Regions from separate parts of the Halomonas sp. DP8Y7-3 genome, predicted to be linked through region 2. Evidence: predicted binding sites of a transcription regulator. Region 2 holds the regulator's gene; each other region holds the start of a gene.
What was found. The regulator sigma-54, encoded in region 2, starts transcription at its own class of promoters, with help from an activator protein. The targets are predictions, from matches to a motif close to TGGCACNNNNNTTGCTNT.

Region 1: the regulator sigma-54 is predicted to act here: its motif matches at 2,789-2,806, upstream of hmpA (NO-inducible flavohemoprotein).
Region 3: the regulator sigma-54 is predicted to act here: its motif matches at 1,426-1,443, upstream of KUV86_RS11885 (HAD-IIB family hydrolase).
Region 4: the regulator sigma-54 is predicted to act here: its motif matches at 2,570-2,587, upstream of KUV86_RS11900 (sugar phosphorylase).

What each region holds. Positions count from the first base shown of each region.
Region 1 is NZ_JAHVIO010000004.1:124,574-132,183, forward strand. It holds gene KUV86_RS05780 (NnrS family protein) at 1-880, opposite strand, end outside; gene norR (nitric oxide reductase transcriptional regulator NorR) at 1,037-2,602, opposite strand; gene hmpA (NO-inducible flavohemoprotein) at 3,044-4,216, shown strand; gene KUV86_RS05795 (tripartite tricarboxylate transporter permease) at 4,384-5,898, opposite strand; gene KUV86_RS05800 (tripartite tricarboxylate transporter TctB family protein) at 5,903-6,454, opposite strand; gene KUV86_RS05805 (Bug family tripartite tricarboxylate transporter substrate binding protein) at 6,504-7,475, opposite strand.
Region 2 is NZ_JAHVIO010000014.1:327,659-335,268, reverse strand. It holds gene rapZ (RNase adapter RapZ) at 1-159, opposite strand, end outside; gene ptsN (PTS IIA-like nitrogen regulatory protein PtsN) at 391-873, opposite strand; gene hpf (ribosome hibernation-promoting factor, HPF/YfiA family) at 880-1,188, opposite strand; gene KUV86_RS16035 (RNA polymerase factor sigma-54) at 1,369-2,781, opposite strand; gene lptB (LPS export ABC transporter ATP-binding protein) at 2,976-3,701, opposite strand; gene lptA (lipopolysaccharide transport periplasmic protein LptA) at 3,701-4,231, opposite strand; gene lptC (LPS export ABC transporter periplasmic protein LptC) at 4,276-4,851, opposite strand; gene KUV86_RS16015 (KdsC family phosphatase) at 4,848-5,414, opposite strand; gene KUV86_RS16010 (KpsF/GutQ family sugar-phosphate isomerase) at 5,499-6,506, opposite strand; gene KUV86_RS16005 (calcium/sodium antiporter) at 6,540-7,481, opposite strand.
Region 3 is NZ_JAHVIO010000009.1:480,645-488,254, reverse strand. It holds gene KUV86_RS11890 (glycosyl transferase) at 1-450, opposite strand, end outside; gene KUV86_RS11885 (HAD-IIB family hydrolase) at 447-1,388, opposite strand; gene glyA (serine hydroxymethyltransferase) at 1,694-2,959, opposite strand; gene KUV86_RS19995 (hypothetical protein) at 2,946-3,074, opposite strand; gene KUV86_RS11875 (hypothetical protein) at 3,202-4,590, opposite strand; gene KUV86_RS11870 (polyphosphate kinase) at 4,870-6,420, opposite strand; gene KUV86_RS11865 (ABC transporter permease) at 6,503-7,610, opposite strand, start outside.
Region 4 is NZ_JAHVIO010000009.1:489,500-497,109, forward strand. It holds gene dsbG (thiol:disulfide interchange protein DsbG) at 1-512, opposite strand, end outside; gene KUV86_RS11900 (sugar phosphorylase) at 703-2,493, opposite strand; gene nrdR (transcriptional regulator NrdR) at 2,687-3,172, shown strand; gene ribD (bifunctional diaminohydroxyphosphoribosylaminopyrimidine deaminase/5-amino-6-(5-phosphoribosylamino)uracil reductase RibD) at 3,169-4,341, shown strand; gene ribBA (bifunctional 3,4-dihydroxy-2-butanone-4-phosphate synthase/GTP cyclohydrolase II) at 4,573-5,718, shown strand; gene ribE (6,7-dimethyl-8-ribityllumazine synthase) at 5,824-6,321, shown strand; gene nusB (transcription antitermination factor NusB) at 6,318-6,818, shown strand; gene thiL (thiamine-phosphate kinase) at 6,831-7,610, shown strand, end outside.

The DNA.
Region 1 (7,610 bases), on a different contig from region 2:
GGCCGACACCGAACAGCCCGAACGCCCACAGCAGCAGTCCCAATGGGACAAAGGCATAGCTCAGGTGCAGACTCCACAACAGCGGCTCCCGCGCGGTGGCCACCCCTTGCCAGCGGATCAGACGCAGCGGGTGAAGCACTGCCGCCAACAGCAGAATACTGGCCAGCAGGGCATCAGGCAGCTCAATGCCAAACGTCCGGGCCAGCTGCAGCAGCACCGCCACGGCCAGACTGCCCAGTGCCGCACCTTCCAGCCATCCCAGCGCCGGTCGTCGCTTGAGTCCCATGCGGTTGGCGGTGAACATCGGGATGACCCTCCCCCCCAGCACGGCCATGATCAACGTGACCAGCATGACCGCCAGGTAGGAGGACTGACGTACCAGCTCCGGGTCTCCCCGAGCAACGCCCAGGTGACTGCCCAGATTGGCCCCGGCCAGAATCGCCAGCACCGGGATAAAGACCAGATTACGCCAGCGCCTGGCTTGGATGACCATCACCGCCATCACCGCACAGACCAGCACAAGAAAGCCGACGTCCAGCGCCACTACCAGGGGCTCGGGCAAGCCGGGAAACGCCAGCCCTAGCCTCGCCGCCAGCCACAGCGCTACAAGCCCGAGCAGTGGACCACCGTGCAGGCCACGCAGTCCCGTCCAGGTCTGCACCGCGGTCAAAAGAAAACCCGAGACCACCGCGGCCACCACGCCAAACAGCATTTCGTGCTGGTGCCACCACAGCATGCCCGCCCGGGGCGACAGCAGGAACACACCGTGCCAGTAGCCCAGCCACAGCAGCAGCGACAGCAGACTGAATGCCGCCGCCAGCAAGAAGAAGGGGCGAAAGGCAAGGCGTGCCAGCGGCAGGCGATCGGCAATGGAGGACATGACAAGTACCCGAGTAAAGCCGTTGGTCTTGTCCAGTCTGGCCCGCTTTGGCTATCGCCACCATGATGCACATCAAAGGCACTGCTGATGCCAGGCCGACCGTCCTCCTGCTGGCCGTCTCCAGATAGCAGCCTCGCTAGTGCCTCCGGGCGCCCCTCAGGCCTTCATTCCCAGCCGCTTGGCCAAACGGTGCAGGTTGCCCGGGTCCATGCCCAGCCGACGCGCCGTTCCGGCCCAGCTCTGCTCCATGGCCAGAGCCTGGCTGATGCAATCGCGCTGGAACTCGTCCGTCGCCTGCCTGAGCGGCAATAGGTCATGTGCCGTCCCACGTTGAGCACTCACCTGCTCATCGAGGTGGGCGGCTGAGCGCGTCAGAGGAGGTGTCTTCAGTCCAAGGTGGACGGTATCGATACGCAGGCTTCTGCGTCGTGCATCCGGTGACGCCAGCCGGTCGACCTCGGCCATCGCCAGCAGCGACGCCCTGGCCAGCAGGGACTCCAGCTCACGCACGTTGCCCGGCCAGTGCCATGCGAGCAGTGCTGCCCGCGCCTGGTCGCTAAGACGCAGATTGCCGACGCCAAGTCGCACCCGGTTTTGCTCGAGAAAATGTCCGGCCAGCAACATCACGTCATCCAGGCGCTGGCGTAGCGGCGGGACCTCAAGGGGAAAGGCGCTGAGCCGATGATAGAGGTCTTCACGAAAGCGTCCCTGGGTCACCTCCTGGGCCAGATCCCGGTTGGTCACCGCCACCACCCTGACGTCGACATGGCGCAGCTGATCGCTGCCCAGGGGCTGAATCTCCCCTTCCTGCAGCACCCGCAGCAGCTTCGGCTGCAGCTCCAGTGGCAGTTCTCCCACTTCATCCAGCACGAGGGTGCCACCGTCGGCCATCTGGAAGTGGCCTTTGTGGTCGCTCACCGCCCCGGAGAAGGCGCCGCGCCGGTGGCCGAACAGGGTACTTTCGATCAGTGATGCCGGTAACGCCGCACAGTTCACCACCACCAGGGCCCCCCCGTCGCGGCGCGAACCATGATGCAGGGCGTGAGCAATACGCTCCTTGCCGACACCGGTTTCCCCGTGCACCAGCACGCTCATGTCGGTAGCTGCCACCAGTTCGACCGACGCCATCAGCTTGCGCATGGTGGCGCTGCGCCAGCCCACCAGGCGCTGGTTGCGATGGCCCTCAGGAGCATGGTTCAGGGCCAGCTGCAAACGCGCACTGTCCAGACGCTGCGACAGGCGCAGGCAGGTGCCCAGTAGCTCGGCAGCAGCCAGCAGACCCTCGTCATCCAAGTCGGCGAGGGCTCCCGGGGTCAGCGCGTCCAGGGTCAGCATGCCGATCAGCTCGCCACCATCGCGCAGCGGGACACCCAGGCAGTCATGCACCGGAGTCAGGCCGTCATCCAGCAGGCCATCATAGGGATCGGGTAACCCACAGTCGGCAGCAAAGCGACAGACCCCGGGCGCCTTGGCGATAGCGTCCAGGCGAGGATGGTCCTGGAGCACAAAGGTTCTGCCCGCGACCCCATCAGGCAGGCCCTGAATCGCCACGGGTCGAAGCCCTGGCCCGTGTACGACCAGCAAGGCACTGGCGTCCGCCGACGTTCTCGCCACCAGCGAGCGCAGCACGCCCTGCCAGGCCTCGGCGAGCTCAGGCCCCTGTTGGTCACCCAGCCGCTGCAACAGTCCGCGCAGCTGTTGAAGAAAGTCGACCACCCGCATTGTCCTTTTGACATGACCAGTGTCAAAAAGATAGCAACAACCTTGTCGATATGACACTAGGCAACATTCGCTTGCCCCTCGATCGCGCTCGTCCTGCCCGCCCCAGCCTGCCCTAGCCCGCCCCAGCCCGCATTCTCGCTGGCGATCCTGCCAGGGCCGCGGCAAGTTGGCGCACCCATGACGCCTGGGCACGGCCCTTGCTCCTGAGACATCAGGCAGAGGGAGCCTGACGCGTCACCACGTTCTTGATCTTGAAACGCGCAGCGCTTCAGCACGGGCGCGAACGGCCACCCTCCGACCCGCTGCGCCGGCCTGGCTGACCACCTCGCCAGGACTGCGACTAGTCCGCAGCGAGCCAAGCCTCCGATACGACAGCGCCAAGACGCCAAGATGAAGGATGCACGGCACCTTCGTCACCACCTTTCCCTGACAGGACCTACCATGACCACAGCTGCCCAAGACGCCATCATCGATGCTACCGCCCCGCTGGTCGCCGAGCATCTGGACGCCATTACTGCCCGCTTCTACCCGCTGATGTTCGAGCGCTACCCAGAGGTCAAGGCGGTGTTCAACCAGGCCCATCAGGCCGACGGCGGCCAGCCCAAGGCCCTGGCACGGGGAGTGCTCGCCTACGTGGGGCTGCGCCAGCAGCCCGAGGCGGTACGCCAGCAGATGCAATCCGTCATCAGCAAGCATGTCTCGCTGGGCATCCAGCCCGAGCAGTACCCCATCGTTGGTGAGTGCCTGATGGCCGCCATCGGCGACGTCCTGGGCGATGCCGTCACCGCCGAGATCGCTGACGCCTGGGGAGCCCTGTATGGCGACCTGGCCGAGCTGCTGATCGCGGCAGAGGCCGAGCGCTATCAGGCCTTCGCTGGCCGCCCCGGTGGCTGGCAGGGCCTGCGCGAGTTTCGCATTGCCCATATCCAGCGCGAGTGTGAGGTCATTCGCTCCTTCATCCTGGCACCTTGCGATGGTCAGCCGGTCGCCGATGCGCTGCCGGGTCAGTACATCGGACTGCAACTGCGCATCGACGGCGAGACCGTCCACCGCCATTACAGCCTGTCCGGCAGCCCCAACGGCTGCGATTACCGCATCTCGGTCAAGCAGGAGCCAGGCGGACGGGTCAGCAACTATTTGCACCAGCAGATGCAGGTTGGCGACACCCTGGCGCTGTTGCCTCCCGCCGGAGAGTTGACGCTGGACAATAGTGATAGGCCGGTGATGCTGATCAGCGGTGGCGTGGGCCAGACGCCGATGCTGCCGCTGGCACGCCAGGCGCTCAGCCAGGGCCGCCGGCTGTGCTATGTCCATGCGGCAAGGGACATCCACCACCACGCCTTTCGCAGCGAAGTGGACGCCCTGGTGAGGGAGTACCCGACGCTGATGACGCGGATCTGTGCCTATGATCATGGAGACGACGGTGATATCACGGGACGCCTTGAACAGTCTCTGCTCGCCCGACTGCTGCCCGGTGCCGATACCCAGTGCTATTTTGTCGGCCCTGGGCCCTTCATGAGTGCCATCGACAGCCACCTGGCCGCCCTGGGTATTGCCCCTGAGCAGCGCCACTACGAGCACTTTGGTCCCTCGCGTCCACTGCACGCAGCCTGATCCCTGTTGATCTTCGTCACCGTCGCTTGAGCACCGTTGCTTTAGCGCCAAAGCGCTATCAACAAAGCTTCCTCTGCGACGCCGTCATCCGTAAAAAAGCCGCGCTCTGGGATCAGAGCGCGGCCTGCTGGCAGATGCAAGATGGCGATGGTGGCTGGACCAGCGCCTCAAGCGTGCTGACGAGCTTCCGGCTTTCTTATCACCATGAAGTAATAGAACACGCCGGTCAGTGCCAGGAAGAACAGACTGTCTGGACTGGTGAGGAAGATCAGCGGATTGCCGTCGGACAGCGACAGTGAGCGCCGACAATATTCCTCCAGGCTCGGCCCCAGCACAAAGCCCAGCAACAGGCAGGCCACCGGGTAGCCCTGGCGCCGCAGCAGGAACGCCAGCACGCCGAATACCAGGGCAAGGCCCATCTGGAACACCGAATAGGTCGCCACATAGCAGCCCACCAAGGCCACCACGGCAATACTGGCGTACAGCACATCGCGCCGGATGGAGACGATGCGCACGAAATACGGCCCCAGCACGTACAGGGTCAGGGGCACCAGCACCAGCGCAGATACCAGCAGGGCCATGAACATCGGTGCCACCAGCGCTAGCTGGCTGTCGAGGAACTGTGGCCCCGGCTGCAGGCCGTTGACCACCAGTACCCCCAGCACAATGGCGGTGGTTGGGTCACCGGGAATACCGAACGACAGCATCGGCACGAAGGCCCCGCTGCACATCGCATTATTGGCCCCTTCCGCGGCGGCGATACCTTCTACCGAGCCCTTGCCATACTTCTCCGGGTGGCGTGAGCTGCGCATGGACTCTGCGTAAGCCACGAAGGCCGCCATGGAGCCGCCCGCACCGGGCAATACACCGACGCTATAGCCGATCATGGCCGACTTGAGATAGCGATAGAGTCCGATCTCGCGCACCTCTTTCCACGGTGGAATAAAGTCGCGGCGGCGAATGGCGCTGGCCTTGATCGCATCCCGCTCGACGGTACGCTTGGCACGATTCTGCGACTGCACCAACAGCTCGCTGACGGCAAAGGCACCGATGACCAGCGGCATGATGTCGATGCCCTGCATCAGTACCCCAGTACCAAAGGTGAAGCGGGTAATCGGCTGCATCACGTCGATGCCGACAGTGGCCACCATCACCCCCAGGGTGGTCGCGACAAGCCCCTTGGAGATGGCCCCGCGCTGAGAGATCACGATCACGATCAGCGCAAAGGCAATCAGCGAGAACTTGCCGGGGGTACGAATCAGCAGCGCGGCATCCGTTGCCAGGGGTGCCATGACCATCAGCAGCAGGGCCCCGATGGCGCCACCGATCATCGACGCCAGCGCCGCGTGCCCCAGCGCCTTGGCGCCCTGGCCGCGCTGCTGCAACGGATAGCCCTCGATCGCCGTCATCATCGAGGCCGGGGCGCCGGGAATATTGATGGTCGTCGCGGTGATGCTGCCGCTGCACATCCCGGCCATGAAGATGCCCGCACAGGCCACCAGCGCGGCGGTGATGTCGAGGCTATAGGTCAACGGCAGCAGCAGCGCGATGGCCAGCATCGAGGTCAGCCCCGGCACCGCACCAAAGAAGGTACCGATCAGGTAGCCACCGATCAGATAGGGCAGGATATCCGGCTGCATCAGCACCGCGAAGCCCTTGGACAGTTCGATCAGGTAATCCATGCCGTCACCTCCACAGCGTCGGCAGACGCACCTGGAACACCAATTCGAACAGGGCGTATCCCAGTAACGCGATGACCGCCGCCACCAGCGCCTTGAAGCCCAGGCTGCGAAGCGCAGGACGGCCCGCGCCAAAGATCAGCATCATGGCGAAGGCGTAAGCAAAGGTAGAAAGAAAGTAGCCGACGCTGGCAAACAGACTGATATAGAGACCGGTCGCCAGGGTCACCGCCAGGGCGCCCTGCCAGATTGATGCCGGTGCCGGCTCGCCCGAAGTCGCCGCTTGAGTCGCCTCCTGGTCAGACTCGCTCATCGGGGCCTCGTCCTTTACGCCATCGGCTCTCGTATCCCGGCGATCGGCCCTGATCACGAAGGCCAGCGCCACCAGCATGACAACGCCCAGAAGCACCGGAAAGAAGGACGCGGTCAGCGCACCATCGTGCAGTGGTGGCGCAATCTTGAAGGCTTCGACCAGGTAGATCAGGGTCGCTGTCAGCAGGCAGGCGACAACGCCTCGCCGCCCACCCAGCCAACCTCCCGCCCGTAGCAGCAGTTTCATGGCAACATCCTCACAAGGGTTGCCGCCGGCGCCCGACGGCAACCGAGACTCACTGGCCAATCAGGCCGGCTTCCTTGAGCTCATCCATCCGCGCGAACAGCTCTGCCTGGGTATCTTCTGCCCAGGCCTCGACCTCGTCGGCACCCAGCCAGTTGGGGGTGACCCCTACGTCGACCAGCCAGGTCTGAAATTCTTCACTGTCGTAGGCCTGCTGATAGGCCGCTTCCAGGGCCGTCAGGGCGTCTTCCGGCGTGTTGGCCGGCGCGGCCAGAATGACAAAGCTGCCCATCTGGATGTCGTAGCCCAGCTCGCTGGCAGGGGGCACATCAGGGAAGCTCTCGCTCTGGACGTCGGTGAACTCCACCAGGCCCTTGGCGTTGCCGGCTGAAATCAACGACTCAAAATCGCCTAGGCTGGTCAGCGCAAAGTCCACCTCGCCGTTGAGCAGGGCTTCCTTCTGGGGCGCGGCACCGCCGGGATAGGACACGATCTTGAATGACACGTCGGCCTGGTCCTGCAGTTGCAGCAGGGTCAGGTGGGTACGCGAACCCATGTTCTGAATACCCGCGCGCACCTCTCCGGGGGCCGCCTTGGCAGCGTCGATCAACGCCTCCAGGCTGGTATAGTCCGAGTCTGCGGGCACCACGATGGCATCGGGTTCACTGGTAATACGCGCAATCAGGTCGAGCTTGTCGATATCAAAGCCGGCCAGCATCCCCTGCCAGGGAATCGTCACCACGCTGTCGTAGGTCAGCGCCACCAGGGTATAGCCGTCGGGACGGGCTCCCAGCGTCTGGACCAGACCATTGGCACTCATCCCACCCTCGATGTTCTCGACATAGATGGTGCCATCGAGGGACGCTTCGGCAAGATTGGAGATCTTGCGGACGATGCCATCGGTGCCGCCGCCGGCGCCCCAGGGCACGATCATGCGGATATCACGCTGGGGATAGTCGGCCTGCGCGCTGGCACTGGCGACAACGATCAGGCCTCCCAGGGCCACGCTCATCAACTTGCGCATCTTATTCACTCCTTGCCATTGTTGTTGGCGATTTGGGTCTGTTGGCATTGTGATTGCTGGCGGTGCGACTGCTGGCGTCACACTGATGGCCCTGCACCGAGGGCCGGTGGAAGCGGATACTGGCCTGCCCTGACA
Region 2 (7,610 bases):
GGCAATGCGCTGTGAATGTCCATTCTCCAGCTCTTCGACCAGTGACCCCAGCAGCGTCGCTGGCAAGTTGTCGATGGCATAGAAGCCCAGGTCTTCGAGAGCCTGAAGCGCCACGGACTTTCCCGAGCCAGAGCGACCACTGATGATCACGAGCTGCATGTCCTGTCTCCTTGGCAGGGGGCGATAAGAGGGCAGTTGGTGTCAACCGCGCGGTGACGGCCAGATCACGCTCGATCAGAGCGTGCTATCTGGCTAGATGGTAATCAGCTAAATGGCAATCAGCTAGAGGTTAATCAGCGAGATCCCCATCAGCGAGGCGCCATTCTTCAAGGCGCCAGGCAAGGCGTGCGCCATCAAGACATAGGATCAAGGCGCTTTCGCTGCGTGCCGTCAGCTCGTGGCGTCGCCGGGGGCTTGCTGGCGAATCGCTTCCTGCAAGCGCTCGTGCAGCTCGCGCTGGGACGTCGCGTGGCGCAGACGATGTCGGGTATCGGCGTCATTCATGACCCCGGCCACCTGGCCCAGCAAGGCTAGGTGAGCATCATCCGCTTCTTCAGGCACCAGCAAGACAAAGACCAGGTCCACCGGTTCGCCGTCGATGGCGTCGAAATCAATCGGCTCTGCCAGCTTGAGAAAGCCAGAGATAGGGGCCTTGCAGTGAGGGTTGCGAGCATGCGGAATGGCCACGCCATTGCCGATGCCGGTGCTACCCAGACGTTCGCGGCCGATCAGGCGACTGAAGACTTCCTGGCTATCCAGGCTTGGTGTGTTCTGCGCAATGAAGGTGCTGAAAAATTCCAGCACCCTCTTCTTGCTGCCCCCCGGGACGTCAAATAGCGTGCGCTCGGGGGGGAGAATGGCATCCAATGTCATGAGAGGTCAGCGAATTCCGGCGCCTTGGGCGCGGGCTTGGGATTTTTCCTTGTGCTTGACGAGCTGGCGGTCCAGCTTGTCGGCAAGGGCGTCGATGGCGGCGTACATGTCGCCGTCCTGGGCTTCTGCATGCAGGTCTGCACCGGCAGCGTGAAGCGTACAGGCAGCCTGTTGGCGCTCCTTCTCCACCGAGAGGGTGACCTGCACATTGGTGATGTTGTCGTAGTGGCGCTCCACACGGGCGAGCTTCTCTTGTACGTAGTCACGCAGGGGATCGGTCAATTCGACGTGGTGGCCGGTAATGTTGACTTGCATGACAAGGCTCCTTGCTCTTGCGGGTGGTTGCTCGATTGTAACCCTTTTTCCGATCCTGCAAACCCCCCTGCTTCTACGCATTAAGACGCAGATGTCGTGCGATATTTCAAGCGCTTGCGCTTTTCATGTAACTGCGCTACGCGCTCTGCTCGCCGCCTGTCTCGAGCCATCTGACCGGGCTCAGCGCAGGCGCTTGCGCTCGCTTGAAGAGGGAATATTCATCGCTTCTCGATACTTGGCGACGGTGCGTCGGGCGACGTTGACACCGTCTTCGGCGAGCAGCTCCACCAATTTGCTGTCAGACAGCGGTTTGCGAGGCGGCTCCTGCTGGATCAGCGACTTGATCATGGCGCGTATGGCAGTGCTGGAATGGGCATCCCCATCCTGACCCACCTGGCTGGAAAAGAAATACTTGAGCTCGAACACTCCCCGTGGCGTATGCACGAATTTCTGGGTCGTCACCCGGGAGATGGTCGATTCGTGCATCTCGACCTTGGCCGCAATGTCTGCCAACACCAGTGGTTTCATGGCGGCTTCACCCTGCTCGAGGAAGTCGAGCTGCCGCTCCATGATTTCGCGTCCGACCCTCAACAGGGTGTCGTTGCGGCTTGCCAGGCTCTTGATCAGCCAGCGCGCCTCCTGCAGATGGTCCTTCAGAAACTGGTTGTCCTGGCTCTTGTCGGCCCGTCGGATCAAGGCCGCATAGTCGGGTTGAATGCGCAGGCGTGGCATCGCCTCAGGGTTCAGCTCGACGCGCCAGCCTTCTTCGGTGTGGCGGACCACCAGATCGGGAATGACATAGTCGTTGTCGCTGTCGCCGTACTGGCTGCCAGGCCTAGGGTCGAGGCCACGGATCAGTTCGATGACATCATCCAGCTGCTCTTCGGTCAGGCTCAGGCGGCGCTTCAGCAGACGACGATCACCGCTGGCCAGTGCCTCGAGAAACTGGCGTACCAGTCTTCCCGCCTGGGGCAGAAGGGGGGTGTCACGGGGCAGGCTGTCCAGTTGCAGCTGCAGGCATTCGCGCAAATCTCGGGCAAATACACCGGTAGGTTCGAATTGCTGCAGCCTGGCCAGCACCGACGCCACGTCCTGCAGGGGCGGGGCAGCAGCGTCGTCATCGGCCAGGCCCTGGGCGATATCGTCAAGGTGTCCCACCAGGTAGCCATCGCCGTTGACCGCGTCAATCAGGCACTCTGCGATGCGCCTGTCATTATCATTGAGGTCCAGCAGGGCCAGCTGCCAGCTAAGGTGGCCATGCAGGGATTGCCCGCTGGCCTGGCGCTCGAAGTCTGGCGCCTCGGCGCTGCCGGCCGGGGCGGTGCCAAGGTCCTGATAGGTATCGGACCAGTCGCTGTCGACCGTTAGCTCGGAGGGGATCTCGTCGGCCCAGTCGTCGTCCTTGCTGTCCTTGACCTGCAGCTCGCCGAATTCATCCTCCAGCTCGAGCATCGGGTTGGCCTCGAGCGCCTGCTGGACTTCCTGGCGCAGGTCCAGCGTGGAAAGCTGGAGCAGGCCAATAGCCTGTTGCAGCTGAGGGGTCATGGTCAGCTGGGTGCCGATCTTCAGCTGCAGTGACGCCTTGAGGGCCATGATGTGACTTCCGTTCGTGGAGCTGAAAAGCCTTACCCTAACGGCGGGTCAGGTACCATGCAAGCTTCTTGCCAACTTGTGGGCAGGGGGTGGCGCGCAGGGCTTGCTGTGCCCCGCATGCGCGTCAGTGCAAGGTCGAGCGGGCGCCATGAAGACCCTGCCTACATAGCGGCCCGGCAGCGCTAATATAGTGGTTAAAGGCGAAAGTTTTCGCCGAGATAGACTTCCTTGACGCGCTGGTTGGCAAGGATCGACTCGGCACTGCCTTCGGCGATGATCTGGCCGTCGCCGACAATGTAGGCGCGGTCACAGATGTCCAGCGTCTCGCGCACGTTGTGGTCGGTGATCAAGACGCCGATGTCACGAGCCTTGAGCTGGCGAATGATCGACTTGATCTCGCCGACGGAGATCGGATCCACCCCGGCAAAGGGTTCGTCGAGCAGAATGAAGGCGGGTTCTGTGGCCAGGGCTCGGGCGATCTCGACCCGGCGTCTTTCCCCGCCGGACAGGCTCATGCCCGGGTTGTCGCGAATGTGGCTGACATGGAAGTCTTCGAGCAGTTGCTCAAGGCGCGCCTGGCGACCTTCCCGGTCGAGGTCCTTGCGGGTCTCGAGGATCGCCATGATGTTGTCGGCTACGGACAGCTTGCGGAAGATGGAGGCTTCCTGGGGCAGGTAGCCAATACCCGCCAGTGCCCGCTGGTGCATGGCCGCGCGGCTCAGGTCGTCATCGTCGATGCTGATGGTGCCAGCATCCGCCCTGACCAGTCCGACGATCATGTAGAAGGAGGTGGTCTTGCCTGCGCCGTTGGGGCCCAGCAGGCCCACAATGCTGCCCTGTTCGATGGACAGGCTGATGTCCTGGACGACGCGGCGCTTCTTGTAGCTCTTGGCCAGATGGCGAGCGTGGAGAGTCTTCATCAGTTTCCTTGGCTTTCCGGCTCGAGGGTCATGCGAATGCGCTGCTGGCCGTCGACACCCTGTGCGCTGGAGCGAGCCTGGACAACGCGGCGATCCAGAAAGTACTCCAGGTAGGCGCCGTCGAAGGTGTCATTGGCCTTGTGCAATTCCGCCTGGTCGATGAGTTCCATGCGGCGCTCGGCAACATGGTAGACCACCTTCTTGCCCCAGCCCTTGACCACCGGCTCTTCCGGCGAAGGCTGCTGCTCCAGGTAGGCGCGGGAGCCAGTCGCCGTGGCGCGGGACAGCTGACCCTGGTCGTTGCGCTGAATTTCCACACGCTCACCGGTCAGGAGCATGCTGCCCTGTTGAATACGCACATCGCCGGTATACACCGCTGTGCCTGCGCGGTCATCCAGGTCCAGCTGGTCGGCCTCTACCTGAATGGGGGCGCTGCGGTCGCTTTCCAGCGCCAGGGTGACGGTGCTGGTGGCGACGCTCGTCAGGCCCAGGGCCAGGGCGAGCAGTAGCGCGGGACGGGAACGCATCATGGAAGTGACTCCTTGTTAGAGCTCGGGCTGAGAGCGGCTCTGGCTTATTGAGGCTCTGGCGGATGATAGCCGGTGACATTGTCGGTCAGACGGGCGGTATTGTCATGGATCCAGGCATCGAAGCGCTCGCCTCGCATTTCCTGGGGGGGCTGACGCAATACCGCAGGCGTCTCACTCCAGGCGTGGCCTGAATCGCTGTCATAGACCAGCACCTCGGTATCCAGCTGCCAGCGCTCGGCAGGGGCCTCGAGGTGGGCATCTCCGGTCAGTGTCAGAGGGTTGCCGTCCGGGCCAAGTTCGCCGTCGGTGGCAGTGGCGATCCACAGGCGGCCGCTGTCATCGACAAGCTCCATGTCAGGTTGGTCGACGCGGGTGATGTCATCCAGCGGGGTGTGCACCAGACGCGGGGTCGTGATGCGCTGATGGGGCGCACCCTCGGTGTCGAAGCGCGTCAGGGTGGCATCGATCAGGTAGTAGTCCGGCTCGCCGGCCTGATCGTCGGTGATCAGGTCAGGCACAGTGCCGTCCCGCGGGTCGAGCAGGGCCAGACCGCCGCCCAGCACGAGCAGCAGGATGACCAGCCAGAAACGGAAGCCGGGCCGCAGTGAGCGCCATGTCATATCAGGGGTCCGTCCTTCAGATAGCTGTCCACCACGCCGTCGAGGCGGCCCTGGGCAGCCAGCAAGGTATCCGTGATGTCGCGCACTGCGCCATGACCGCCGCCGCGCTCGGTGACCCAGCGGGCGCGTTCGCGAATGTAGAACGGGGCGCCTGGCACGCTGATGCCCACGCCACAGCGGTCAATGCACGGCAGGTCGGGCAGGTCGTCTCCGCAATAGGCCACCTCTTCCAGTGACAGCGACAGCTCGGCGCACAGCGATTCCAGCGCCGGCAGCTTGCGTTCGACACCTTGCTGGACGTGCTGGATGCCCAGCGCCTTGGCGCGCTGGGAGACCATGGGTGAGCTACGCCCGGTGATCAGAGCGACGTCGATTCCCGCGCGCCTGGCCAGTTTGATACCGTGGCCATCAAGGGTGTTGAAGGCCTTCAGTTCCGTACCGTCGGCATGAAAGATAAGCTGCCCATCGGTCAGCACGCCGTCCACATCCAGCGCCAGCAGCTTCACGCGGCCAAGTCGTTGCACCAGGTCAGGGGAGAGTGAGGCAAGTGGGTCGTGGGCCATCATGGCGATCCTTGATGTTGAGTGGGCAGAAGGTGTGACGGCAGCTGCCCGGCGGTAGCGCCCGGAGTGCCGTCAGGCCAGGCGTCAAATGACACCTGCTGCCAGCAGGTCATGCATGTGTAGCGCGCCAACCGGGCGCTGCTGGTCATCCACCACCGCCAGAGCGGTGATGCGACTGTCTTCCATCAGCTTGACGGCTTCCGCCGCCAGGGTGTCGGGACGGATGCGCCGTCCGGGACTGGTCATGACATCGTCCACGCTCAGGGTGCTGAAATCCTGGTGGCGGTCAAGGGTTCGGCGCAGGTCGCCATCGGTATAGACGCCCGCCAGGGTACCGTCATCGGCCACTACGCAGGTGAAACCGAGGCCCTGGCGAGTGATCTCGAGCAGAGCATCTCTGAGCGGTGAGCCAGTCGCCACGACGGGAAGTCTGTCGCCGGTATGCATCAGGTCTGCCACCGTCAGCAGCAGGCGTTTGCCCAGGCTGCCACCGGGGTGGGACAGCGCGAAGTCTTCCGCGGTAAAGCCGCGGGATTCAAGCAGTGCGACGGCCAGGGCGTCACCCAGGGCAAGCGCGGCCGTGGTAGAGGACGTGGGGGCGAGGTCGAGCGGGCAGGCCTCGCGTTCGACGCCGGCATCCAGATGGGCCTCGGCGTGGCGCGCCAGGGTCGACCCGGGCCTGCCGGTCATGCTGATCAGCGGAATGCCCATACGCTTCAATAGAGGCAGCAAGGCGGTAACTTCGGCAGTCTCGCCGGAATTGGACAGCGCCAGGACCACGTCACCTGGGGTGATCATGCCAAGGTCGCCATGGCTGGCTTCACCGGGATGAACAAAGAACGCCGGGGTGCCGGTGCTGGCCAGAGTGGCGGCAATCTTGCCGCCGATGTGGCCGGATTTGCCCATGCCTGTCACCACCACCCGTCCTTGGCAGGCCAGGATCAGCGTGCAGGCGCGCTCAAAGGCCTCATCGAGGCGCTGAATCAACGCATCGACCGCGTCGCGCTCCAGTTCCAGCGTGCGTCGGGCGATAGCGCGAACATTGATGGGTGTCGAGGGCGACGCCCCGTCGGGAAATTTGGTCATGGCCATGATTGTTGCCGTTTACCACCGTTGTCACAAGGGTCAGGCTGTCAGGGAGGTACCCAGCCAGAACAGATAGAAGGCGTAGCTGGCTGCCAGCAGCGCGCCGACGATGCGTCCGACGCGCCCGCGGCGCTGCCACAGCAGGATGGCCGCCAGCGCCAGCGTCAGGCCGAGCATGACCGGAAAGTCGCGCCCCGCGGCGTCAGGGTCGGTGGCCCCCGGTGCCAGCAAGCCAGGTACGGGCAGCACGGCCAGCATGTTGAACAGGTTGGAGCCGATGACATTGCCGATGGCGAGGTCGTGGTGACGCTTCAGGGCGCTGGCAACACAGGCGGCAAGCTCGGGCAGGCTGGTGCCGATAGCGACGACGGTCAGGCCAATGACCAGCTCGCTCACCCCGAAGGAGCGTGCCAGCTCGGTTGCGCCCCAGACCAGCCCGCGGGAGCTGGCGATCATCACCGCCAGGGTCACGACCAGCCAGACAAGGGCCTTGCCCAGCGCCATGCCGGGGATCTCGCCGGCGACGTCCTGTTGCCCTTCGTCTGCGCGAAACAGCCACCAGATGCTGAACACCAGCAGGGCCAGCAGCAGGGCCGCGTCGACGCTGTTCAGCTGGCCATCGGCCAGGGCATAGCCGGCCAGTCCGGTCGCGCCCAGCAGTAGTGGCAGTTCGCGACGAACGATGCTGAAACGCACCGGAATCGGCACGACCAGGGCGGTCACGCCCAGTACCAGCGCGATGTTGGCGATGTTGGAGCCGAGTGCATTGCCGGTAGCAAGGTCAGGCGTGCCATCCAGTGATGCCATCACCGACACGACGATCTCCGGGGCGGAGGTGCCGATGGAGACGATGGTCATGCCGACCAGCATGATGCTCATGCCGGCGCGATACGCGGTTGCAGCGGCCGCGCCAACGAAGCGATCGGCGCTCCATAGCAGGCCAACAAGACCAAGAGCGACAGCGACGAGCGGTAACAACATGCGGACAACCTGATGGTGAATATCGAGGGCGCCCATTGAACCCTGCCAACATCCTGCGCGCAAGCGCGCAGCCGCTGCACTGGCGTGGCATGTTTCAGTTAAGATACGATGTTCGAAAACCGAGCGCAT
Region 3 (7,610 bases), on a different contig from region 2:
ATCGCAATCGTGCAGTCCCACCGCTGCTGTGCGCCCCGATGCCTGGACATAGCCCGCACAGAACCAGACGTTGCGCCCCTTGCCCGGCTGCTGTGGGGCAAGCCCCTCGGCAGACAGGTCGGCGTCGAGCTCGCGCAAGCGAGGTCCATCATTCCACAGGATGCGGTGGTGCTGGGGCAGGCGGGAGAAGAATTCTCGAGCACGCAGAAACTGATCGCGGTCGGCACGATCCAGGCCGATGACAATCTCGGACAAGTAGTCGGCACTCGACAAGGTCTCGACGATCGCATCCAGTGCCGGCCCTTCCAGTTCAGAATAGAGCGACGGCAGGATCAGCCCCAGCGGCCGCTGTCTGGCGAACTGCTCAAGGTCCGCCTCAAGCTCTTCGGCAGAACGACGCGTCAGGTTGTGAAAATCGGTAATGATGCCGTTCTGATGGAAATCGCTCATGCGTCGTCCTCTTTTCCGCCAAGATGGTGATGCTGATCGTCTGTCTGCACGCCCTGGTCTCCCCTGGCCGCTGCCTCGAGGGCCTGAGGGTTCGCTCCCCAGCAATGGGCTACCCCTTCGGCCCAGCCCCGTGGCCCCATCGCTTCACTGCGGTAGAGGTTTGGCTGATCCGGCCGGACATCCAGACCATGCTGGCCGCGAATGACCACCGCGGCGTCGGTTGCCTCCAGCATGGCCACGTCATTGGGGCCGTCGCCCAGGGACAGGGTGGTCGGTCGCTTGCCCTTCAACGCTTCGTAGCGCGCACACAGCCAACGCACCGCCTGGCCCTTGTCTGTGTCCCCCAGCACATGCCAGAAGCGTCCGCCACGGGTCATGCGCAGGCCATCGCCTGCCAGACCTTCGCGAAAGCGTTGCAACAGCGCATCGTCGTCCTCCCACAGCAGCGGCTCGCTGCCTTCGCGCAGGCGCGCCAGGCGTGCCTCCTGTTCATCCAGGCCGGTGAACGCCACGACGTCCTCCAGTGCCATTTCACTCATGGTCAGAAAGCGCGCCGACAGACGCTCCCGCCAGATCGCCACGCGCCGACGAATCAGTCCGATATCGACACCCAGGGTGCGAATGACCAGGCCATCGGGGCCCACTGGACCCTCGCGCCTGGCATGGCACCAGCTGTCGGGCAGGGCGATGACCGCTCCGTTCTCGGCAATAAAGGGCTGATCAGCAAGTCCCAGCGCCTGGCGCAAGCCAAGCAGCTCACTGCGCGTCTTGCTGGTCACCGGAATCACCCCGACACCGGCCTTGCGCAGCGTCTCGAGCCACGGCTGGGCAGGCGCCCAGTCGTAGTCATGGTGGTCAAGTAGAGAGCCATCCAGGTCGGTAAACAGAAGGCGGGGTTCAGCGCTGTCGCCCAGGCAGGGCGTGGCAGTGGCGTGCATGGCAGGGCCTTCGCATCAAAAGAGTTCACCTTGACTCATAGCAAGGGGCACGCCACCGCGTTAAGGAAGATAAATAAAACAGTCACATGCAAAAACATGTGCACAACGAAGCATCCACCGAGGTCAGGACAGGTGCACACCCAGGCACCAACATGGTGCAGCAGCAGCCGGCAGGCTTGGCCGGCCGCCAGGATGAGCCTGCCGCCAGCATGAAAATGCCCCCACGAGCAGGGCTCATGGGGGCATTCCGTCGTGCAGGCTACGTCATCAGGCTACGGTTCCTGATGGTGCTTACCCTGCCGCTTTCAGGCGTAGACCGGAAGACGAGCGCAGACTGCCTCGACCTTGGCTTTCACGTCCGCTTCAACGGCCTCGCTGGACTCACCGCTGGCCATGACGTCGAGAATGTCGCAGATCCAGCCGGCCAGGTCGCCGCACTCGGCCTCGCCAAAGCCGCGAGTGGTCACCGCCGGGGTGCCGATACGCAGGCCAGAGGTCACGAACGGGCTCTGGGGATCGCCAGGCACGGCGTTCTTGTTGACCGTGATATGAGCGCGGCCCAGAGCGGCATCCGCATCCTTGCCGGTCAAACCTTGCTTGATCAGGGAGAGCAGGAACAGGTGATCTTCGGTGCCACCGGACACCACATCGTAGCCGCGCTCGATAAACACCTTGGCCATCACCTGGGCGTTCTTGACCACCTGCTGCTGGTAGGTCTTGAACTCGGGCGCCATGGCTTCCTTGAAGCAGATCGCCTTGGCCGCGATCACGTGCTCGAGCGGCCCACCCTGTCCACCAGGGAAGACGGCGGACTGCAGCTTCTTCTCGATGTCGGCATCGTTCTCGGCGGACAGGATCAGGCCACCGCGGGGTCCGCGCAGCGTCTTGTGGGTGGTCGTGGTGACCACATGGGCGTGGGGCAGCGGAGTCGGGTAGACACCCGCCGCCACCAGACCCGCCACGTGGGCCATGTCGACCAGCAGGTAGGCGCCCACTTCGTCAGCGATCTTGCGGAACTGAGCCCAGTCGATGATCTGGGAGTAGGCAGAGAAACCTGCAATGATCATCTTCGGCTGGTGCTCGCGGGCCAGACGTGCCACTTCTTCGTAGTCGATACGTCCGGACTCGTCGATGCCGTACTGGACGGCATTGTAATGCTTGCCGGAGAAGTTGGGACGTGCGCCGTGGGTCAGGTGGCCCCCAGCGTCCAGGCTCATGCCGAGGACGGTATCACCCGGCTTGACCAGCGCCTGGAAGACCGCGCCGTTGGCCTGGGAGCCAGAGTGCGGCTGAACGTTGGCGTAGCTGGCACCAAACAGCTCCTTGGCGTAGTCGATGGCCAGCTGCTCGACAATGTCGACGTACTCGCAGCCACCGTAGTAGCGCTTGCCGGGATAGCCTTCCGCGTACTTGTTGGTCAGCTGGCTACCCTGAGCCTCCATCACGCGGGGGCTGGCATAGTTCTCGGAGGCGATCAGTTCGATGTGGGCTTCCTGACGAGCCACTTCCTTTTGCATGGCATCGAACAGGGCATCATCGAAACCGGCAATCTGCATATCACGGCTGAACATCGGCGGCATAACCTCGCGGCAGGGGAAAGACGACAGAGAATCGTATAAATCGGGCCGCCATAATAGCGCAGCCCATGACCGCTTTCACATGAAAGACCGTCATGAGCTGTTCCATGATTTCTCATCTTGGGGTTAGTTTTACTGAACCACGCCTGAACAGGCCGGTTATTTGGACGCCGACGACGTGGCCGCCGTCGGCGCAGCGACTCATCCTTCCCTTGCGATGCGCCGCTTTACCGCGATTACTCCACCGTGACCTGCATCGACAGCGCGTCCGGCAGACCCATCGGGTCTTCCTTGGCCAGTTTCTGAATATGCTGGCTGGGCGGAAGCTCGGTGGTGATCTGCATGCTGCTGGCTTCCCCCGCCATCATCTTGACGATACCGCTGAGCACCGCCCCGATCTGGGGCCCCATCATGATGCCGAAGCCTTCCGCCTGGGTCCGGAACTGCTCAAGCAGCGCGTCCTCCGAGACTCCCTGGGTCGCCGCGATCACCGGGGCAATCCGTCCGAAGACGCCGAGATCGCCGATATCGAGCGACACATCGCCGCCCTGCAGATCCAGCTCGGTCCAGTCGTTCAGGCCCGCGAAATAGGTCGCGGGGTCCTGGCCCTTGGGAAGATTGACGGGCAGGTCGCTATCGAAACCGATACGCAGGGCGTCACGGGCCGTCATGGTAAAGCGACTGGCCACCTGGCCATTGGATCCCTGTGCTTCCCAGGTGCCGTCCATGTCGGCATCCAGGGTCAACTGCCCGGTGCCTCCGGTCAGCACATTGGCGACCATGCGCAGCTGGGTGCGCTCATCCGCCGGCGCCAGCTCGATCATCTTCGCCAGGTCTAGGGCCAGTCCTTCCATGCGACCGCTGTAGGCCCCATCCGTCATGTCGCCATCCGCCACCAGGCTGGCCAAGGAGGCCACCACACGATCGGAATCCAGCGAGAAGTCGGACAGCTCAAGCGCGTCGACGGTCGGCGAATCGCCTTCCATTCCCTTCAAGCCGGTCAGGCTCAGCGACGGCAGGGCAAAGGTCCCGGTGCCCAGGTCCTCGTCCCCCTGGAACGCCCCCGTCAGGCCCGACAGCACCAGACTACCGATGGCATCCTGGCTGAGCTCAGTCGCTTCCAGACTGTCGATATTGATCTGTCCGGGAAACTCGCCCCAGGGCAGGTCCGCGCCCACCGATCCTTCGCTCTGGTCCATGACCAGGCCTTCCAGACGTAGCCCCGCCAGGGGATTGTCCTGGCCCCAGGGCAGTTCACGCAGGTCCAGAACCGCCTGACCGGGCTCCTCGAAGCTTAACCGGGTGAGGGTCATGCTCGCGCCACGGTCAATCAGTTCCACCTCTTCCAGCACGACTTCGTCGGGCGACTCGTAGTCACCTTCGACCAGATAGCGAGCAACACTGAGCCGCTCTCCATCAGGGCCCGTCAACACCAGATCCTCGGCGCTGGTGGTGCTGCCGAAGAGTTCATCGGACACGTCACCGATCTCCAGCGTGCCCTCGCCTCCCAGCATCGTCTTGAGGTCCGCTTCAAGACGCTCGGCATCGGCCTGCGCCATACCGGACCCCAGCGCCAGCAGCAGCGCAAGTGGCGCCCCATGGCGCGGTTGAATCAGATACTTCATCGAGGTTCACCTCCCCTGTGAATTCGGTTATCAGCCTTTCAGCCATCTCAACGATTGGCTGTCGCAACGTCTGAGTCGTCCGACCGGTCCATCCGTCCGGTCGCCAGCGAGATGGGCCTGAGTGAATCACTGTAGCCTGTCGTCATGACCGCCGACAGCCTTGTTATGACGCCAGCCCTGACGCCACACTGCTATCACACCACTCTTACACCTCTCGACGACACCTCTCGACCGACTCAGGCACCGTCGCTGTGGTACCCGGCAGACCCGAAGGGATAATCATGCCAAGGGCAGCCTGGCGGCAAGCCGCCGACTGACTTCCTGGATCACCTCCAGCCGCGCCCTGCGCTTGTCATTGGCGTCGATCAGCGTCCACTCGGCACCGGGCACATGAGTCTGGCTGAACATCTCGTCAATCGCCTGCTGGTAATCGTCCCACCGCTCGCGGTTACGCCAGTCCTCATCGGTCAACTTGTGGCGCTTGTGGGGCGTGGCGGCGCGAGCCTCGAAGCGGGCCAGTTGCTCATCCTTGTCGATGGCAAGGAACAGCTTGACCACTACCGCCCCATGCTCCAGCAGACGCGCCTCGAACTGGCGTATTTCTTCGTAGCCTCTACGCCAGTCATCTTCCACGGCCAGGCCCTCCACCCGCTCGACCAGCACGCGGCCGTACCAGGAGCGGTCGAACACCGCGACCCTGCCATCCCTGGGGAGTCGCTGCCAGAAGCGCCATTGCCAGGGATGCAGCAACTCTTCCTCGGTCGGTGCCGCGACCTGGTGCACCTGATAGAGCCGGGCATCCAGGGCAGACGTCAGGCGGTGAATGCCACCGCCCTTGCCCGCCGCATCGTGGCCTTCAAACATGACCACCAGCGGGACTCGCTGGCGCGCGGCGCTGCGGGCCAGTTCCGCCAGGCGGGCCTGAGACTCGGACAGGCGTTCAACATAGTCGCGCTTCTTTAGCCGCGCAGGTGCTTCTCGCTGCACCAGCGCCGCCAGGGAGGGAGGCTGAACCGCCTCCAGCGCCGGTGATGGCTCCACTTCCAGGGCGGGAGGAGGCGTTGTCATGACGTTCTCGAGAAGCTTGGCCACCTGGGGCAGCAGCGAGCCGCCAGAACTGGCGTCCAGCTCAATCCAGGGGCTGTGGCGACGGTGGGTGCGCTTGCGCAGGTCCCGCGCCAATTCATCCAGCAGCCCGTGCTGAGCATGTCGCCGCCACTTGTCTTCGGTGACCTGCCAGCGAGTGGCCGGGTCTGCCGCCAGCATCTCGAGCCGTCGGCGTTGACTCTCGGCGTCGATCTGCAGCCACAGCTTGACCAGCTGCACCCCATCGGCCGCGAGCTCGGCTTCGAACTGGCGCATCTGCTCGATACGGTCACTGTAAGCGCCTTCGCCCAGCGCCCTTGAGGCCCGCGCGAGGACCGCGTCGCCAACCCAGCCGTGCACGAACACCCCCAGCCGTCCGCGCGTCGGCAGGCGATGCCAGAAGCGCCACCAGTAGGGACGACAGCGTTCCTCGTCTCCTGGCGCCAGGGCGTGCACCTCCGTCAGCCGGTTCTCCAGCCAGTGGTTGAGCTGATTGATCAGCTCGCCCTTGCCGGTCGCCGCATGTCCCGCGACCAGTACCAACACCGCCCGATCCACCTGCTGAGCCAGGGTCAATTGCGCAGACAGCAGGCCGAAGCGCAGCCGCTCTTCGGCCGACATCTTGTTGCTGGCCTGTCGTTTGTCCGGCTTGGCGCGCTTGCACTTTACGCTCGCCCCTGAAGCGCTCTGCGTACCATCGCCACTGGCTCCCTTCTCGGTCGTTCCCTGCGCAGACTTGCCCATGTTCACTCCTTCGCGGCGGTCGCGACCGCTGCGCTGATGTCGCTTGCCCAGGAACCACTGTGCGCCCTGCCCTGCTCGACAGCTACTCAGCGCTTCCCAACAGCCCAAGGCTTGCCGCAGGCGCTTGGCGCCGCAGGCCTCGAGACAACAGGTGCCCTACCGCCCCCAGGATCAACGCGCCAGACAACGGCACCACCAACCAGATCCATAGATGAAAGCGGGGAGGAAGGTCCAACCACAGCAGGTATAACGCCGCAGTGGCGACCTCGGCCAGCAGTGCGGCCATCAGTCCACTGGCCAAGCCCAGAACGGCAAACTCGGACCACTGCACGCGGTCCAGCAGCCGTCGTCCCGCGCCAAACACGCGCAGTAGTCCACTTTCGTGGGCCCTTACCGGCTGACTGGCAATCAGAGCGGCATAGAGCACGCTAACCCCCGCCAGCAGCACGAACGCCAATACCACCTCGACGGCGCGAGTCACCTGTCCCAGCACGTCGCGCACCTGGCCCAGCAGCGCATCCACATCCAGCAAGGTCACGCCGGGAAAGGACGCCACCAGCTGCCCCAGATCAGCCTTGCGATCAGCATCCAGATAGAACGCGGTGATGAAGCTGTGTCCGAAACGCTCCAGCACTCCCGGCGGGAAGATCACATAGAAGTTGGGCTTGAAGCTGTCCCAATCGAGATCACGAAGGCTGGTGATTTCTCCGACCAGGGTGTCGGCCCCGATGCTGAAGCTGAGTCGATCCCCAAGCGATAGCCCCAGGCGCTCTGCCAGCTCACGTTCCATAGAAATGGGGGCTGTCACTGTCTCGGGAGACGACGCGGCTGGCTCAGCGTCCACCTGCGACAGCCAGTCATCTGCGTTGGCTGACGCGGCGAACCACTCACCAGCCACCAGCCGATTGCCGCTCGGCAGCGACGCTCGCCAGGTCAGGTTAAGCTCCCGGCGCAGCGCATTCTCTCCCTGAGCGTCGGCGGGGACGGCCTGCCGCGGGGGCTCGCCATTGATCGCCGTGATTCTTCCTCTGACCATGGGATAAAGGTCACTGGTGGTCTGGGCAATATCACCAAGCTGTCGTTCGAAGGCATCTCGCTCGGTCGGCTGGATATTGATCGCAAAGTGGTTGGGCGTGTCGTCGGGCAGTTGGGCCTGCCAGGTGGTCAGCAGATCCCCTCGCACCAGAGCA
Region 4 (7,610 bases), on a different contig from region 2:
CGCGACGCGTCCGGGTCGCCATCAGCGATCCAGGCGCTGTCAGCCAGCTCCTGCCACACCGCTTCATCCTGAGGTCCTTGCACCAGTCGCTCCAGCGGCTCTTCCGACAGGTTGTTGGCCTCACCGTCAATCAGGTTGCCGACAATGGCGTGCTCGCCATCGGCAGTCACGAAGATTGTCATGGGCTGGCCTCGGTGGCTGGCAGCGTAGCCCTCCAGGCCTCCAGGGGCATCAAATTCTCCATGCACTTCCAGGCCTTCTTTCTCGAGGGCCTCGATAGGCGCGGGGTAATCCTTGGCTTCGACGCTGGATAGCGGCAGCAGGCCGAAGGCCACCGCAGCAAGGGTCATGAAGGATCGCGGGTAACGCGGGCGCGATGGGGCATCGGGGCGGCGGGGGGTGTCCTGACTCATCGGTGTTCGGGCTCGCATGTCGTTGTCGGAGGGGCGCGCAGAGGTGACCTGATCATCCCGGTGGTAGGGCGGCCAGTGCTGTGACAACAGCTGGGACAACAGGATGAGAGGTCAGTTCGGTGGCCGGCCCGGTTGGTGGGGTTACGGATAAAGGAAACGCTGAAGTCATCAGCCGAGCGGCGCCAGGCGCCCGCAGCGCAGGCGCCTTTGCGCTACAGGTGAGGCGTTCGAGGGGCGCGCAACGCAGCGAATCGTTGGTGCAGGCAGTGATGCAGTGTTTCCTGAACGCTCAATCATGACGCACCAGCCATAGTGAGCGATAGGGCGCCAGGGTATCGCAATGGCGCCATTCGCCGCCCTCCAGCAGGTCCTCCCAGCCAGGACGTTCGAGTTCCGCCATGACCAGAGGTTGCGGGCGGTCGGTAACATTATGGATCGCCAGCAGGCGACGGCCGCTGGCAATCGGCCCACGCTGAATGGCCAGCAATTGTGGCGCGGTTGGCACCACCGTCTGAGCGGCGTCGGGGTGGAAGCAAGGCTCTCGACGGCGCAGTTCAAGGCGACGCGTGAGGGCGACGAATACCTCACGGGTCGGCGTGTGCCGGCTGTCCAGCAGCATCCCCAGTTCCTGGCGCTGCCAGCGCTTGCGGTTGATGGAGCGCAGGCGCCCGCTGCGCTCGACGCCATCATGGTCATTCTGGGTAGCCGTCAGACAGTGAATGTAGACCCCGGGTATGCCCTTCAGGACCAGCATCAGGTGCTGACTCAACAAGAAGCGCTCGACCTGCCAGGGGTCGGGGCCTCGGCGGGTGCCGCTCATGGCATCGAACCAGGTGATGTTCAGTTCGTAGGGACTGTCACTGCCGTCGCTCTGGCGGCGCATGCTGACAAAGCCACCGAAGCGCTGCATCAAGCCAACCAGAGCATCGATTTCGTGTTGCTCGAGCCAGCCTTCCAGCGGTCGTACCCCGATGCCGTCGTGGCTGGCCGTGAAGTTGAGATAGCTGCAGCCCTCTGGAAGCTCGGGCAGCGTGTTCAGCCAGCGGGCGATGGTGCCGGCCTCACCGCTGGTCAGGGTATGCAGCAGCAGTGGGGGCAGCGGGAACTGATAGACCAGATGGGCTTCATCCGGTGGCGTGTGCTCACGCTCCAGGCCAAAGTAGCTGATGTTCTCGGCGTGAGGCACGTTGGTCTCGGTGATGATCAAGGTGCCGGGAGCCACATGATCGACGATGGCGCGCAGCAGACGCACCACGGCGTGGGTTTCGGGAAGGTGAATGCAACGGGTGCCGGGCCGTTTCCACAGGAAGGCGACGGCGTCCAGGCGCACGATCCGCGCGCCCTGCTGAAGATAGAACAGCAGTATGCCGATGAATTCGATCAGCACGTCGGGGTTGGCAAAGTTCAGGTCGATCTGGTCCTCCGAGAAGGTGGCCCACAGATGGCGTACCCCCCGACGGGTACTGACCGGCACCAGCAGTGGAGAACTACGTGGCCGGACGACGTCGCTGAGATCCGTTTCCGGGTCCATCTCGATGAAGTAGTCACGACCGGGCAGGTTGCCGCCCAGGTAGTCGGCAAACCACAGCGACTCCCTTGAGACATGATTCAAGACCAGATCCACCATCAGGTCGTGGCGGCTGGCCAGCCGCCTGATGTCTCGCCACTCGCCCAGGGCCGGGTCGACCTCGCGGTAGTGAATGACCGAGAAGCCATCGTCGCTGCTCCAGGGAAAGAAGGGCAGCACGTGCACCCCGCTGAACACGCCAGCCAGTCGGCTGTGAAGAAAGTCATCGAGCACGGCCAGGGGAGGTTTGGGCGACGTCTCCTGACCGCTGTCCGAGCGTGATTCGTGCTCATCGATCAGCGAATCACCGTACAGAATCAGCCATTGATCCTTTTCACTCCACAGTTCGGTTCTTGCACCATGACGGTGCGAAAGACGGGCGCCCTGCGCTTCGATCAGGCGCAGCAGGCGGCGCAGCACTTCCTCGCTACGTTCTCCATAAAGAGGTGTCAGCAAGGCTTTGGCATGCTGCTGGAAGCGGTCTGCGTCCATCGCTGTGAGTGGTGGGGCCATGGCGTCCTCCTTGGGCGGGCGAGGCGGGAGGTTGCGCCTGTGCCCGACGTCTTATTGGCAGGATAATGCACAACATCAAGCACAGGGCGTGCCAACTGGCATCGCGCAAAGGGCTTGGCGGACGGTTGCGCTGGGCGAAAAAGGCCGCAACCGTTACACTATGGCGACATTTTCTCCTGCCGGACTGCCCGCTATGCATTGCCCTTTCTGTGGCGCTCAAGAGACTCGTGTGACCGATTCCCGGCTGGTTGCCGAAGGCGACCAGGTGCGTCGACGTCGGCAGTGCGCGGGATGCGGGGAGCGCTTCACTACCTATGAGACCGCCGAACTGGTGATGCCGCGGATCGTCAAGGCCGATGGCTCCCGTGAGGTGTTTGACGAGAGCAAGCTGCGAGCGGGCATGCTGAGGGCTCTGGAAAAACGCCCGGTCAGTGCGGAATCCATCGAAGCGGCGGTGGAGCGCATACGCCAGAACCTGAGGGCCCGAGGGGAGCGTGAGGTCCAGGCGCGGGTCGTGGGTGAGGAAGTGATGAATGCGCTCAAGCGCCTGGACCAGGTGGCTTACATTCGCTTCGCCTCGGTGTATCGCAGATTTCAGGACATCGACGAGTTTCGTGCCGAGATTGACCGGTTGGCTCAGGAGCCGAGCTTCACCCCCGACAATGAGGAGCCGTCATGAGCCGCGACGATGCACCTCCGGCGTCAGCCCCTGGCCATGATGCCCACTGGATGGCGAGGGCGCTTCGCCTGGCTGAGCATGGCCGCTACACCAGCATGCCGAATCCGCGTGTCGGTTGCGTGCTGGTCAAGGACGGCGAGTGGCTGGCCGAGGGCTTTCATGAGCGTGCCGGTGAGCCCCATGCGGAAATCCATGCGCTGAACGGCGCCGGTGAGCGCTCCCGTGGTGCAACCGCCTATGTGACGCTGGAGCCATGCTCGCATCATGGTCGCACCGGCCCCTGCTGCGATGCCTTGATCAAGGCGGGCGTCGCCCGGGTCGTGGTGGCCATGCAGGACCCCAACCCACAGGTCGCTGGGCGTGGCATCCAGAGGCTGCGTGAGGCAGGTATCGAGGTGCTGGTCGGTTGTCTTGAGGACGATGCGCTGACCTTGAATGCGGGCTTCGTATCGCGCATGACCAAGGGGCGCCCGCGGGTGCGCCTGAAGCTGGCCATGAGCCTCGATGGGCGTACCGCCATGGCCTCCGGCGAGTCCCAGTGGATCACCGGCCCTGCGGCACGCCGCGATGTGCAGCGCCTGCGTGCCCAGAGCTGCGCGATTCTGACTGGCGTCGACTCCATCATCTTCGATAACTCGCGACTGACGGTGCGAGCCGAGCAACTGGGGCTCGATCAGGCTGACACCATTGCCCGTCGCCAGCCGCTGCGCGTGGTGGTCGATTCGCGTCTGCGCATGCCGTTGGCGGCTGCCTGTCTGAGCGAGCCCGGTCAGACCCTGGTGGTCTGCGTCGAAGGCGTCGAGTCTCCTCGCCGGGAAGCGCTGGAGCGCAGCGGGGCCCGAGTACTGGAAATGCCGGCCGGCGAGGACGGTCGCGTAGATCTGCCGACGCTGCTCGACTGGCTGGGGCGTGAAGAAGGATGCAACGAGCTGCTGGTCGAAACCGGTGCGACCCTTGCCGGTGCCATGATGGATGCCTGTCTGGTGGATGAGCTGCGCCTCTACATGGCGCCGACGCTGCTTGGACCCGAGGCCCGTGGACTGATGTCATTGAGCGGGATTGACCAGATGGCTCATCAGCGACCGCTCGAGATCATCGATATTCGCGCCTTGGGCCAGGACTGGCGAATTTTGGCTCGCCCCGCACTGCCTGCCTGCACAGGGCGCTGAGCTAACGCCCTGAAAATGACAGAGCCCTGATAACCTAGAGCCCTGATGACCTAGAGCCCTGATTATTCTAGCGCCCTGATACGGGGCCGGGTGCAGGTGCCCGCGTGGATACGTGGTTCTCCGCATACCCTCTCATTCGCCGCCACTGGCGCCCAGGCGCGTCCCACGGTACCCTGACGGCCGTTTCTGGCCGCCGTCGCCGTGTGGCCACTTCAGATCCAGGGAGCACACATGTCGCAGTCTTCCAGCGGGGGCCTGGCCCCTATTGCCGAACTCGTCGAGGATATCCGTCAAGGCCGCATGGTCATCTTGATGGATGATGAGGACCGGGAAAACGAAGGTGACATCATCATGGCGGCCGAGAAGGTAGAGGCCAGCCATATCAATTTCATGGCGGTTCACGCCCGCGGCCTGATTTGCATGCCGATGACCCGCGAGCGTTGCGAGCAGCTCAAGCTTCCGCTGATGGTGCAGGATAACGGTTCTGGTTACGGCACCAAGTTCACCCTGTCCATCGAGGCCGCCGAGGGCGTCAGCACCGGCATCTCTGCAGCGGATCGCGCACGCACCGTGCAGGCGGCCAGCGCTCGCAATGCGCGCCCCGAGGACATCGTTCAGCCGGGCCACATCTTTCCGCTGATGGCGGAGCCGGGTGGGGTGCTGCGGCGTGCCGGCCACACCGAGGCGGCCTGTGATCTGGCGGCGCTTGCCGGGTGTGACCCCAGCGGTGTGATCTGTGAAATCATGAACGAAGATGGCACCATGGCCCGCCGGCCGGAGCTCGAGCGCTTCGCCGAGACCCATGGCATCAAGATGGGCACCATCGCCGACCTGATCCACTACCGCATCCATAACGAGCAGACGGTGGAAGAGGTAGAGCGGTTGCCGGTCAGCACTGCCTATGGCGAGCTGACGGCCCACGTCTTTGCCGACCGCATCCACAAGGTGCACCATCTGGCGCTGGTCAAGGGACACCCGACACCGGATGGCGTGACCACGGTGCGTGTCCATCTGGCCAACGAGATGCGTGACCTGATGTGCCTGGTCAAGGGTGAAGAAGCATCCTGGCGTGCGCATCAGGCCCTGGAAGAGGTGGCGCGAGCCGAGCACGGCGTGTTTGTGCTACTCGATGACATGCGCTCCCGCCAGGACCTCAACGACCTGCTACAGGTCTTTCTCGAGCGCCGCCGCACTGCCCGCGGCAGTGCGGCGGACGGGTCGGGCAACTACCTGACCATCGGCACCGGCTCCCAGGTCCTGCGCGAGCTTGGAGTAGGCAAGATGCGCCTGCTTAGCTCCCCCTGGAAGTTTTCGGCGCTGTCAGGCTTTGACCTGGAAGTGGTGGACATCGTGTCGCCCACTGATCTAGACGCATGATGATTCCCAGGCGATGCCCCAAGGCATCACCTGGGGATTCGGCTATCCATTAGGGGATTATCCCCGACTGCCGGCCAGGTGCCGGCGAATTCAGGAAATTTCAAGATGCAACCTATCTCCCAAGTCGAAGGCAGCTTTGTCGAGGTTCAGGGCCGCTACGTGATCGTCGTGGGCCGCTTCAACCACCATGTGGTGGACTCTCTGGTGGAAGGCGCTGTGGACAGCCTGGTGCGCCATGGCGTGGACATGGAGATGATCGATATCGTTCATGTTCCTGGCGCCTGGGAACTGCCTCTGGCCGTCAAGCGGGTGTTGCAGGTGGCCAAGCCCGACGCGGTGATCGCCCTGGGCGCCGTCATCCGCGGTGGCACGCCTCACTTCGAGCACGTGGCCGGCGAGTGCAACTCGGCCCTGTCGCGTCTTCAGCTCGACTTTGACACGCCGGTGGCGAATGGCGTGCTGACCGTGAACTCCATCGAGCAGGCGATCGAGCGTGCCGGTACCAAGGCAGGCAACAAGGGAACCGAAGCGGCCATGGCCGCCATGGAAATGGTCTCCCTGTTGCGCCACTTTGGTGACGATGGCGAGGAGACCTCCGCATGAGCCGTGAACAGCGTGCGCCGACCAAGGCTCAGCAATCCCGTCGTGCCGCCCGCGAGCTGGCGGTGCAGGGACTCTACCAGTGGCAGATGACCGAGAAATCGATCAGCGCGGTGGAAGCCGAGTTCCGCAGCCAGGTGCCGGATGATGACCTGGAAACCCATGAGAACTGGCTCAAGGTGATGGAAATCGCCGACCTGGCGCTGTTCCATGAGCTGCTGCACAACGTCGCTCGCTATCGCAAGGAGCTCGACGCGGACATCGCTCCCTTGCTCGACCGTCGTCTCGAGGACATCGATCCGATCGAGCTGGCCATCTTGCGTCTCGGTGCCTACGAGCTGTCGCGGCGCCTAGAAGTGCCGTACCGCGCGGTCATCAACGAAGGGGTCGAGCTGGCCAAGTCGTTCGGTGCGACGGATGGGCACAAGTATATCAACAGCATTCTCGACAAGCTGGCGATCAAGCTGAGAAGTGCCGAGGTCAGTGCCCGTCGCCGCTGAAGGTCGCTGCTGATGTACGGAGAATTCGAACTCATCCAGCGCTGGCTGGCACCGGCGAGACGTGGGTCTGCTGACGCGTCCGGCGTAAGCCTGGGCGTCGGTGATGATGCCAGCCTGATGCAGCCCACCCCGGGCCATGAGCTGGTGGTCAGCGTCGACACGTCGGTCGAGGGGCAGCACTTTCCGCCAGGTGCGCCAGCCGCTGCGCTGGGGCATCGAGCCGTGGCTGTCAGTCTCAGTGATCTGGCGGCCATGGGTGCCAGACCACGCTGGTGTCTGATGGCATTGACCCTGCCTGACGCCAACGACGACTGGGTGGCAGAATTCGCTCGTGGCTTCCATGCTGTGTGCGATAGCGCCGGTATGGTGCTGGTCGGCGGAGATGTGACCCGCGGTCAGCGCGCCATCAGTGTCACCGTCATGGGCGAGGTGCCGACCGGACAGGCACTGCGCCGTGATGGGGCCAAGGCCGGTGACGTGCTGGCGGTGACCGGAGCCCTCGGCGGAGGCGCCGGCGGTCTTGCCGCATGGCAGGGCGGAGCGCGAGATATGGAGCAGCCCCTGCTGAAGCGTTACCTGCTGCCCGAAGCGCGCTGGCAGGCCGGTGAAGCCCTGCGCGGGTTGGCGAATGCGGCCATCGACGTGTCCGATGGCTTGCTGGCTGACCTGGATCACGTGCTCAGCGCCTCAGGCGTCGGTGCTATCCTGGACAGCGCGTCGCTGCCTCTGGCCGACGGTCTGGCCGCGAGGCTGGGCCAGGATGCCGCCATTGAGGCGGCGCTATGCGGCGGG